DNA from 2 places in the Paenibacillus sp. FSL R5-0908 genome. Region 1 is predicted to be linked to the other one. Evidence: riboswitches for the same ligand, from Rfam matches in the RefSeq annotation. Region 1 holds a riboswitch; the other holds the start of a gene.
What was found. A riboswitch is a leader RNA that binds a small molecule or an ion and turns the genes downstream of it on or off. The one in region 1 is predicted to bind S-adenosylmethionine.
Positions count from the first base shown of each region.

Region 2: linked by a shared signal. The riboswitch ahead of metA (homoserine O-acetyltransferase MetA) and the one ahead of MKZ09_RS28205 (methionine ABC transporter ATP-binding protein) in region 1 are both predicted to bind S-adenosylmethionine.

Region 1 covers NZ_JBBOUV010000001.1:6,220,534-6,224,932, reverse strand. The annotation lists gene MKZ09_RS28220 (thioredoxin family protein) at 1-165, shown strand, start outside; gene MKZ09_RS28215 (COX15/CtaA family protein) at 259-1,251, shown strand; gene MKZ09_RS28210 (Cthe_2314 family HEPN domain-containing protein) at 1,407-2,141, shown strand; SAM riboswitch class I at 2,244-2,379, shown strand; gene MKZ09_RS28205 (methionine ABC transporter ATP-binding protein) at 2,482-3,498, shown strand; gene MKZ09_RS28200 (methionine ABC transporter permease) at 3,528-4,157, shown strand; gene MKZ09_RS28195 (MetQ/NlpA family ABC transporter substrate-binding protein) at 4,215-4,399, shown strand, end outside.
Region 2 covers NZ_JBBOUV010000001.1:2,134,529-2,138,927, forward strand. The annotation lists gene MKZ09_RS09310 (HRDC domain-containing protein) at 1-40, shown strand, start outside; gene corA (magnesium/cobalt transporter CorA) at 127-1,062, opposite strand; SAM riboswitch class I at 1,460-1,589, shown strand; gene metA (homoserine O-acetyltransferase MetA) at 1,705-2,625, shown strand; gene MKZ09_RS09325 (PLP-dependent transferase) at 2,662-3,834, shown strand.

The DNA of each region.
Region 1 (4,399 bases):
GGCGATGTTAGCCAAGAACAAAATATTATGGGTATTCCAAGCTTCGTCGCATATTCGGATGGACGGGAATTGGTTAGATTCGTTAATAAATTGCGCAAATCCCGTGAAGAGATTGAGAATTTCCTTGATAAAGCGGTCCAAGTGCATCAAAGCCTTCAAAAGTAATTCCTAAGGAACCACCGCTTTCGCCTGTTTGTGCAAAAGCGGTGGTTTTTTGAAATATAAGTCTGGCTGCTTCTTCATTACTAAAAACTGCGGGTGATATTTTTGACGACAAATCAGTTGAAATGGCTTAGTTATCTTACTTGCCTTATCATGTTCCTCGCTGTACTCGGAGGAGCGGTAGTGACGAAGACTGGATCGGGCTTGGAATGCGGAAATGAATGGCCGCTCTGTCATGGGAAATTAATTCCGGCTTATACTATAGGCTCGATGATTGAATACACCCATCGCTTGTTTAGCGGTTTGGCGGGGTTATTCTCACTTGCCTCGATGTTTGCTTTTTGGCGTTATGCCCGTACTCGGCGCGATTTGCTGGGATATGCATTTATGACTTTATTATTCGTCATCGTTCAAGGTGGTATGGGAGCGCTTGCAGTAATTAAATCCCAATCCGCCGCTGTAATGGCGCTGCATATGGGTTTTTCTTTGATCGCCTTTTCGAGCGCTATGATGTTGGCTCTTGGAACCAAGAGATGGCATGAAGCGCGCGAATATGATCATAAGCTGGAGGCTCAAAAGAAGCCTGTAAGTAAGGCTTTTCGCAATTTAACCTGTTTTACTGCCATCTATTCTTATATTGTCGTGTATATGGGAGCTTTTGTAAGTCATACGGATTCACAAGGCGGGTGTTCGGGTTGGCCGCTTTGTAATGGAGAATGGGTTCCAGAGCTTTCCGGAGGTGTGGGTGTTGTTTTTATGCATCGTATTGCGGCTTTGATCTTATTCATGCTTACGGCGCTGCTTGGGCATTTAGCATTTTGGAAACATAAGGATTATCCAGAGCTTAGAGCGCTAGGTGTAGCTGCAGTGCTGTTATGCTTGATGCAGGTATTTAGTGGGGCGGCTGTGGTTTACACCTTAGATAATGAAAGATTGTACATATTTGCCGCTTTGGCTCATATTTTGCTGATTGCCAGTTTGTTTGGTGTCTTATGTTATATGAGTGTAAGAGTCTGGCAGTTAAATCGCGCGAGTAGTGTCGTGTCTGGAAAAAATGTAACGAACCCAATGATTCCACCGCCTTGGTAGAACATTCCCTCCGTGGATAGAGGTGCTTCACCCGCGGAATAATAAAGTGGAAATCGGTATATCGTGGAGCTGATTGGCCGATGCTTACGTCGCGAGTTTTGTACGAAGCAGTCCATGGAAGCAGACGCTGAACAAAACTTTAGGAGGACTGGGATATGCTGCGGGTATTACTTGGAGAGCCGCCTCGAAAGAACAGTGGTGTGTTGGCTGATGCGATGGAGAATATGGCCACTTTTGCAGCATTGCTGCGCAAGGAAATGAGTGCCCATGAGGATAATGACCATGAATACCGCAAGCTGGAGATTTGGACACGTGGGCTGATTTCCTCTCTGGATGAACTGGAGCAAAGTTGGTTCGCGGCCGCTTTTTACCGGAAATTAGTGATTGCGGGTTATATGGATGATATGACACCGGTGGAACAGGGCGATTATGCACGTTATGTTTATTTTTATAAAGATGGCTTTATCCGGGTTTTCTCTCTCCTGGACAAGCTTGGGACGGTACTGAATCATTTTTATGATCTCAAAACATCCAAATTAAAAACGCACTTTTCTTACTTTACAGTGCTGCGTCAGCTTCAATTATTGAATGTGCATCCTGCATTAGCGGATCAACTGGAGCAGATTAAGAACTCCTACCGCGATCCATTGGAGAATTTACGCAAGCGCAGAAATGCTGAAATTCATTATATGAATTCCGAAATGCAAGATGATCTGTGGCAGCGGCACCAGGGTCTGCATGACAAAATTCAGCTCGAGGATCTGGATAGCCATCTTGAGGATTTAAAACAATCGCTCGAAATGAACTGTAAGACATTAATTGCGGCATTCAGCTACAGCAATGAACAGCTGCGTAAGGAAATAAGCAAGGCAAAGAGCATAAAATCGTAATCGTTCAATATATTTCCTTTTGACAAAAATCGATAAACTCACTATACTTATGCTTGCATTAAAGTATGTACGATTTCAGAAAAAATATAATTTCATAACTTTATCTTATCGAGAGCGGCGGAGGGATAGGCCCGATGAAGCCCGGCAACCGATTTGTATCCAGCGCGTGAAGCGTTGTACAAATGTCATGGTGCTAATTCCTACAATGGCGCAGGTTGCGGTCGTTGGCAGATGAGAAGGCATTGTCTTAATAAACCCACAGAGCCTCTTGCGATCTGCATCGATCGTTGGAGGTTTTTTTGTATAGAATAAGTGAAGTATAAAGGGGGGGCGACGAGAGTTGATTAATCTAAAAGGGATAACAAAGGTTTATGGAAAAGGGAGTAATGCGGCAACAGCACTTTCTGGATTAAATCTGTCCATCGAGAAAGGTGAAATATTCGGAGTCATCGGCCACTCTGGAGCCGGGAAAAGTACATTGATCCGTTGCATTAATCTGTTGGAACGTCCGACAGAAGGAGAGGTCTGGGTAGACGGTGTTGAGCTAACCAGTCTTAACCAAGGTCAGCTGCAGGAACAGCGGCGCAAGATTGGGATGATTTTTCAACATTTCAATTTGCTATCTTCGGCGACCGTATACGATAATATTGCCTTTCCACTGCGACTTGCAGGCACATCTAGAACAGCTATTGATACAAAAGTGAAAGATCTGCTCGCTCTAGTTGGGCTTGAAGAACATAAAGATAAGTATCCTTCTCAGTTATCTGGAGGACAAAAGCAGCGGGTCGGCATCGCCCGGGCGCTAGCCAGTGACCCCGATGTACTCCTGTGTGACGAGGCCACTTCTGCGCTTGATCCCCAGACAACGGACTCCATTCTTAAGCTGCTGCTCGATATTAATAAAAGATTCCATTTGACCATTGTGCTGATCACGCATGAAATGCATGTAATCCAGAGCATCTGCGACCGTGTCGCGGTCATTCATGGTGGTGGGATTGTTGAGCAAGGCAAAGTTACAGAGGTATTTCTCAAGCCGCAGCATGAGGTTACACGTGATTTCATCCGCAGTGAGACACAGAATGAAGGACCTCTTCGAGTGGCGCTTGATGCTGCTGCCGGGGATAACTCTAAAGCTGTCAAAATTACTTTTTTCGGAGAAAAAACATACGGTTCGGCACTATCCGATGTCGTGCGTGATACGGGTGTAAGCTTTGCAATCTTACATGGTACCATTTCAACGATTAAAGATGTGCCTTATGGACAGATGATTGTGCGGTTCGAAGGGCCAGCTGAGGCGATTGCTGTAACGATCTCCAGACTAATTGCTCAAGGCCTTGATGTGGAGGTGATTTCGTAATGAATTTTGCAGATCTAAATTGGCAAGAAATGATGGATGCTACGGTTGCTACTATAAAAATGATATTTTTTTCCGGATTGTTCACAATTATTCTTGGTTTACCACTCGGAATTCTATTGTATTTATGGGGGAAATCGAATAGTATAGTAATCAGAGTAACTTACTCGGTCTTATCATTACTTGTAAATATTCTACGTTCCGTACCCTTTATCATTTTGATGGTGGCTCTAATTCCTTTCAGCAAAGCCGTTGTTGGAACCTCCATTGGTGTACTCGGTACGATTCCACCTCTGGTGATTGGTGCAGCTCCGTTTTTTGCCCGCTTGGTAGAGACGTCGTTAAGAGAGGTAGACCGCGGAGTCATCGAAGCCGCACAAGGTATGGGAGCATCGACGAATCAAATTGTTATGCGTGTTCTTTTGCCAGAAGCTCGTCCAGGTCTGCTAGCTGGAGTTACGATCACACTGGTTACACTGGTCTCCTATACAGCAATGGCTGGAATGGTTGGGGGCGGCGGATTAGGTGACTTGGCGATTCGTTATGGTTACCACCGCTATGAGACGGAGATTATGATTGTTTCTATAATATTTATTGTCGTACTGGTGCAATTGCTACAAATGGCCGGTGACCGGCTCGTAAAACATTACACACGGAAATAAGGTACATCCATATATATCCTTATTCAATACAAAATATAGATTAGAGGGGGATTTACAATGAAAAAAGTACTACTTACATTTTTTAGCCTGACACTGGTTGCGGTGCTTGCAGCTTGCGGTAACAACAATGCATCTAATAATGCTGGGAGCTCGGCTGCTACAACAGCACCAAACGCAGAAGCAACAAGTGAACCTACTAAAGATCCTGTGAAACTGGTCATTGGTGCCTCACCTGTGCCTCA
Region 2 (4,399 bases), 4.1 Mb from region 1:
GGAGCAAGCTCCTAAAGTGGACATGGCGACCAGTTTCTAGTAGCTTTTTCTCATATCAAAAAGACGAAGGCTTCCTTACACCATAGGGTTAAAGGGCCTTCGTCTTACCTATTCGTCCGTTTATTTTCATAGCCATTCTTTCTTGCGGAATACATACAGCATCCCACAGCCTAACGTCAACATTAGACCTATCACGGCAAAATAACCGTATTTCGTATGCAATTCAGGCATATGATCAAAGTTCATCCCATAGATTCCGGTAATTACGGTCAAAGGCATGAATATCGTTGTAATCGCGGTAAATACTCTCATAATTTCATTGGCGCGGTTGGCGATACTGGATTGGTAGGCCTCACGTAAGTTGCCCATGAGATCGCGGTACGTCTCAAAAGTTTCTGATATTTTAACTGCATTTTCATAAATGTCGCTAAAATATTTCTGCAGCTGATCATCAATCAGACGGAGGTCTTTTTTGTTCAGGGTATTGATAACCTCTTTCTGTGGTCCCAGCATCTTCTTTAACCATAAGATTTCACTTCGAAGACCGATAATCTCACTCAGATGAGATTTCTTGGTATGCATTAGAATATCCTCTTCAAGCTTCTCAATCCGGGCTTCAATTCGGTCACCTACGGAGAAATAATTATCTACGACAAGGTCAATAAGCAGGTAAAGGAATTGGTCAGGTTCGCTAACCTCTTGTTCCCATAACATGGGCTTCAGGACGCGTAGCTCGTGAATCTTTTGTTTCGTTACAGTAATAATATAATGTCTGCCCAAGAATATATTGAGCGCCCGCAGGAAGATCTCCTCATCATCAAAGCGGATGCTGTTTACAACAATAAAGTAATGACTTTCGTATATTTCGATCTTTGGACGTTGATCCTCTTCACTAAGGCAATCCTCAACAGCGAGATCATGCAGGTTGAACAGGGGCTGAAGCAGCTCCAAATCCTCCACATCTGCATCAATCCAATAGAACCCTTCTGTTGGGGGTGTCAATGTTTCATCAATTTCATCAATAGGTGTAAAAACCCCTGCATTCACCAGCCGGATTTTCATCTGATTCCACTCCTTCTATCCCCGGGTCTTCACCAGGGACTGCTAATTAAGCACAGAGAAAAAAATCAGCTTGGCCGGCGTTACAATCAATACAAGAGGCCGAATGACGATTCGAGGGCATGAAGAAGAACTGCTCCCGCCGCCGGCAAGCTGATGATTATCCTGTGTGGTTGCTCATTCTGTACACTTAATTGCGAGCTCGGGTCGCCTTCCATTCTTCTTCTCACCTCTTCTTTTCGTTCAGGTATGAAATACTTGTCTAGTATAACAACGGAGTATGCCTCTTTCAAGCAAATTTATTGTTACTTTGAGGCTACTTCAGCATTGTATGGACTTGACGAAAAGGAGGTTCATGATTTAAAGTAAATTTTAAAGAAATTTAATTGAATACAGCTAAATCTTATCAAGAGCAGGTGGAGGGACTAGCCCTATGAAACCCGGCAACCGGCGTGTGAACGCACGGTGCTAATTCTTGCGGAACTTTGTTGACGACTAAACCCCGTCCAAAAGTTTCTGGCAGATGAGAGAGGCGCATATGACAGTAGATATGACCTTTCTCGTTTTCCGAGAAAGGTCTTTTTATTGTTCAGATAGCCGCGATTTGACAACATAACCTAAATACAGTTAAGGAGTGGAAAGACAATGCCAATTAAAATTCCCGACAGTTTACCAGCAAAAGAAATACTATCCGGTGAAAATATTTTTGTGATGGATGATAGTTTGGCTTTCCATCAGGATATCCGTCCACTAAGGATTGCTATTCTGAATCTCATGCCGACTAAAGAAACGACGGAGACTCAATTGCTGCGTTTAATAGGAAATTCACCGCTACAAGTTGACGTTACCTTGCTGCACCCACGCTCACATACTTCTAAGAATACTTCTGCTGAGCATTTGAGAAGCTTTTACAAAACTTTCGACGAGATCAGCCACCGCCGTTTGGATGGTCTTATTGTTACAGGAGCACCTGTAGAGCAAATGGAGTTTGAGGAAGTATCCTATTGGGAAGAGCTAAAAGAGATTTTTGAATGGAGCAAGGATAATGTGACTTCGACCATGCATATCTGTTGGGCGGCACAGGCAGGGTTGTATCATCATTTTGGTGTTCGTAAAGTGGCTTTGCCTGAAAAATGTTTTGGAGTATTCTCCCATACGATTAATCAAAATAACATTAAATTGCTGCGCGGCTTTGACGAGGTATTCCATGTACCGCATTCCCGTCATACCGATGTCTCCCGCGAAGATATTGAGAGCAATCCAGATCTGCAGATTCTGGCGGAATCCGAAGAAGCTGGTATGTATCTAGTAGCTACGACCGACGGCAAACAAATATTTGTGACCGGACATTCCGAATACGATCCGTTATCCTTGAAATGGGAATATGATCGTGATTTGGAGAGAGGCATGGAGATGGCCTTGCCGAAACACTATTTCCCTAAAGATGATCCAGAAAGAACACCTCCTGCAGTGTGGCGTGCACATGCCAACTTATTATTCTCTAATTGGCTCAATTACTATGTATATCAAGAGACACCTTACGATATCGACCCGATTGTTTATTAAGATCAGCGCTACATTACAATTTAGGAGGCATTTATCATGGACGACAAACTTAGGATTGAAAGCAGACTGGCACAAATAGGTTCACAAGAAGATCCGGCTACCGGAGCCATTAATTTTCCTATCTATAATGCTACGGCATTCCGTCACCCGAAGCTTGGGCAGAGCACAGGTTTCGATTATAGCCGTACCAAAAGTCCAACCCGTTCCGTACTGGAGAACGCGGCTGCGGAATTGGAGTCTGGTGATGCAGGTTTTGCCTGTAGTTCTGGGATGGCAGCTATTCAAACCATATTTACCCTGTTTGGGCAAGGCGATCACTTGATCGTTTCGCTGGATCTTTACGGCGGGACCTATCGTTTGTTGGAACGAATTATGTCCAAGTTTGGAATCACTGCTTCCTATGTAGATACGAATGATTTGGATGCGCTTGAGGCTTCACGTCTTCCAAATACGAAGGCAATATTTATTGAAACGCCAACGAATCCTTTGATGATGGTTACGGATATTGCAGCCGTTGCTACTTGGGCCCGCCATCATGGGCTGCTCACAATTGTAGACAATACACTGCTGACTCCATTTTTCCAGCGTCCTCTGGAATTAGGTGCGGACATTGTAGTCCATAGTGCTACCAAATATTTGGGCGGACACAATGATGTACTTGCTGGTCTTATTGTATCTAAAGGAGCTGAATTATCCGCTGAAATAGCGATTCTACATAACTCTATTGGCGCTGTGCTTGGGCCAACAGACAGTTATCAGCTGATGAGAGGCATGAAGACACTGGCCCTGCGTATGGAACGGCACGAGAGTAATGCATTAGCAATTGCCCGCTATCTGCAAGAGCATCCGGCGATTGCGGAAGTGTTTCATCCAGGCCTGCCGGATCATCCGGGATATGAAATCCAGAATCGCCAGTCCTCGGGCAATACCGGAATTTTTTCTTTCAAATTAAAAGATGCCAGATACGTAGAGCCTCTGCTTCGTCATATCCGGCTTATTGCCTTCGCGGAGAGCCTCGGCGGGGTTGAATCGCTAATGACCTATCCTGCAGTACAGACGCATGCGGACATTCCTGTGGAGATTCGGAATGCGGTGGGTGTAGATGATCGATTGCTGCGCTTCTCGGTCGGCATTGAACATGCGGAGGATCTAATTGCTGATCTTGGTCATGCTTTGGAGGCTGCGCGGGCTGAAATCGAAACGAAGTAAAAGTAACGGCAACCCGGATCGGCACTGAATTGCTGGAAAATATCGAGGATCTATCTCACCGTTGATTTAGAGCTGGTGTTAGACGGAGGATGAAATAGAGCTGTCTCATAAGCCGGGAATTGGCTGCTGGGATAGCTCTTCTTTTTGGCCTTTTCGTTATTGGACACAGATGACCTTAGACACAGCATTATTACACATTTGGAATGTTAACGGACTCCACAGCAGCTATTGCGCTAAAAAACCAGCCTTCATGAGTCTTTTGTCAAGGAATAGCGTCGCTGGAGTCCATAACTATGCTCCAAAGGCTAAATACTAACTAATAACGTCATCTGTGTCCGACAGACTCAAGGAATTTTGATTCACCGGGTGCAAGCAGCAATGTAAGGACTCTTTCTGCTGGATGGTATCTTGCTGAGAAAGTAAAAAGTTTTTCAAGCTGTTCAGATTGTGATACGATGAGGAAATGAACTGTTCATTTATTAAAATATAAGGTATAAGTTACATACTTACTTTATCCTTATGTTACTATGAGAAACGGTTGTTATCTCTAAAGGACGACAACGTT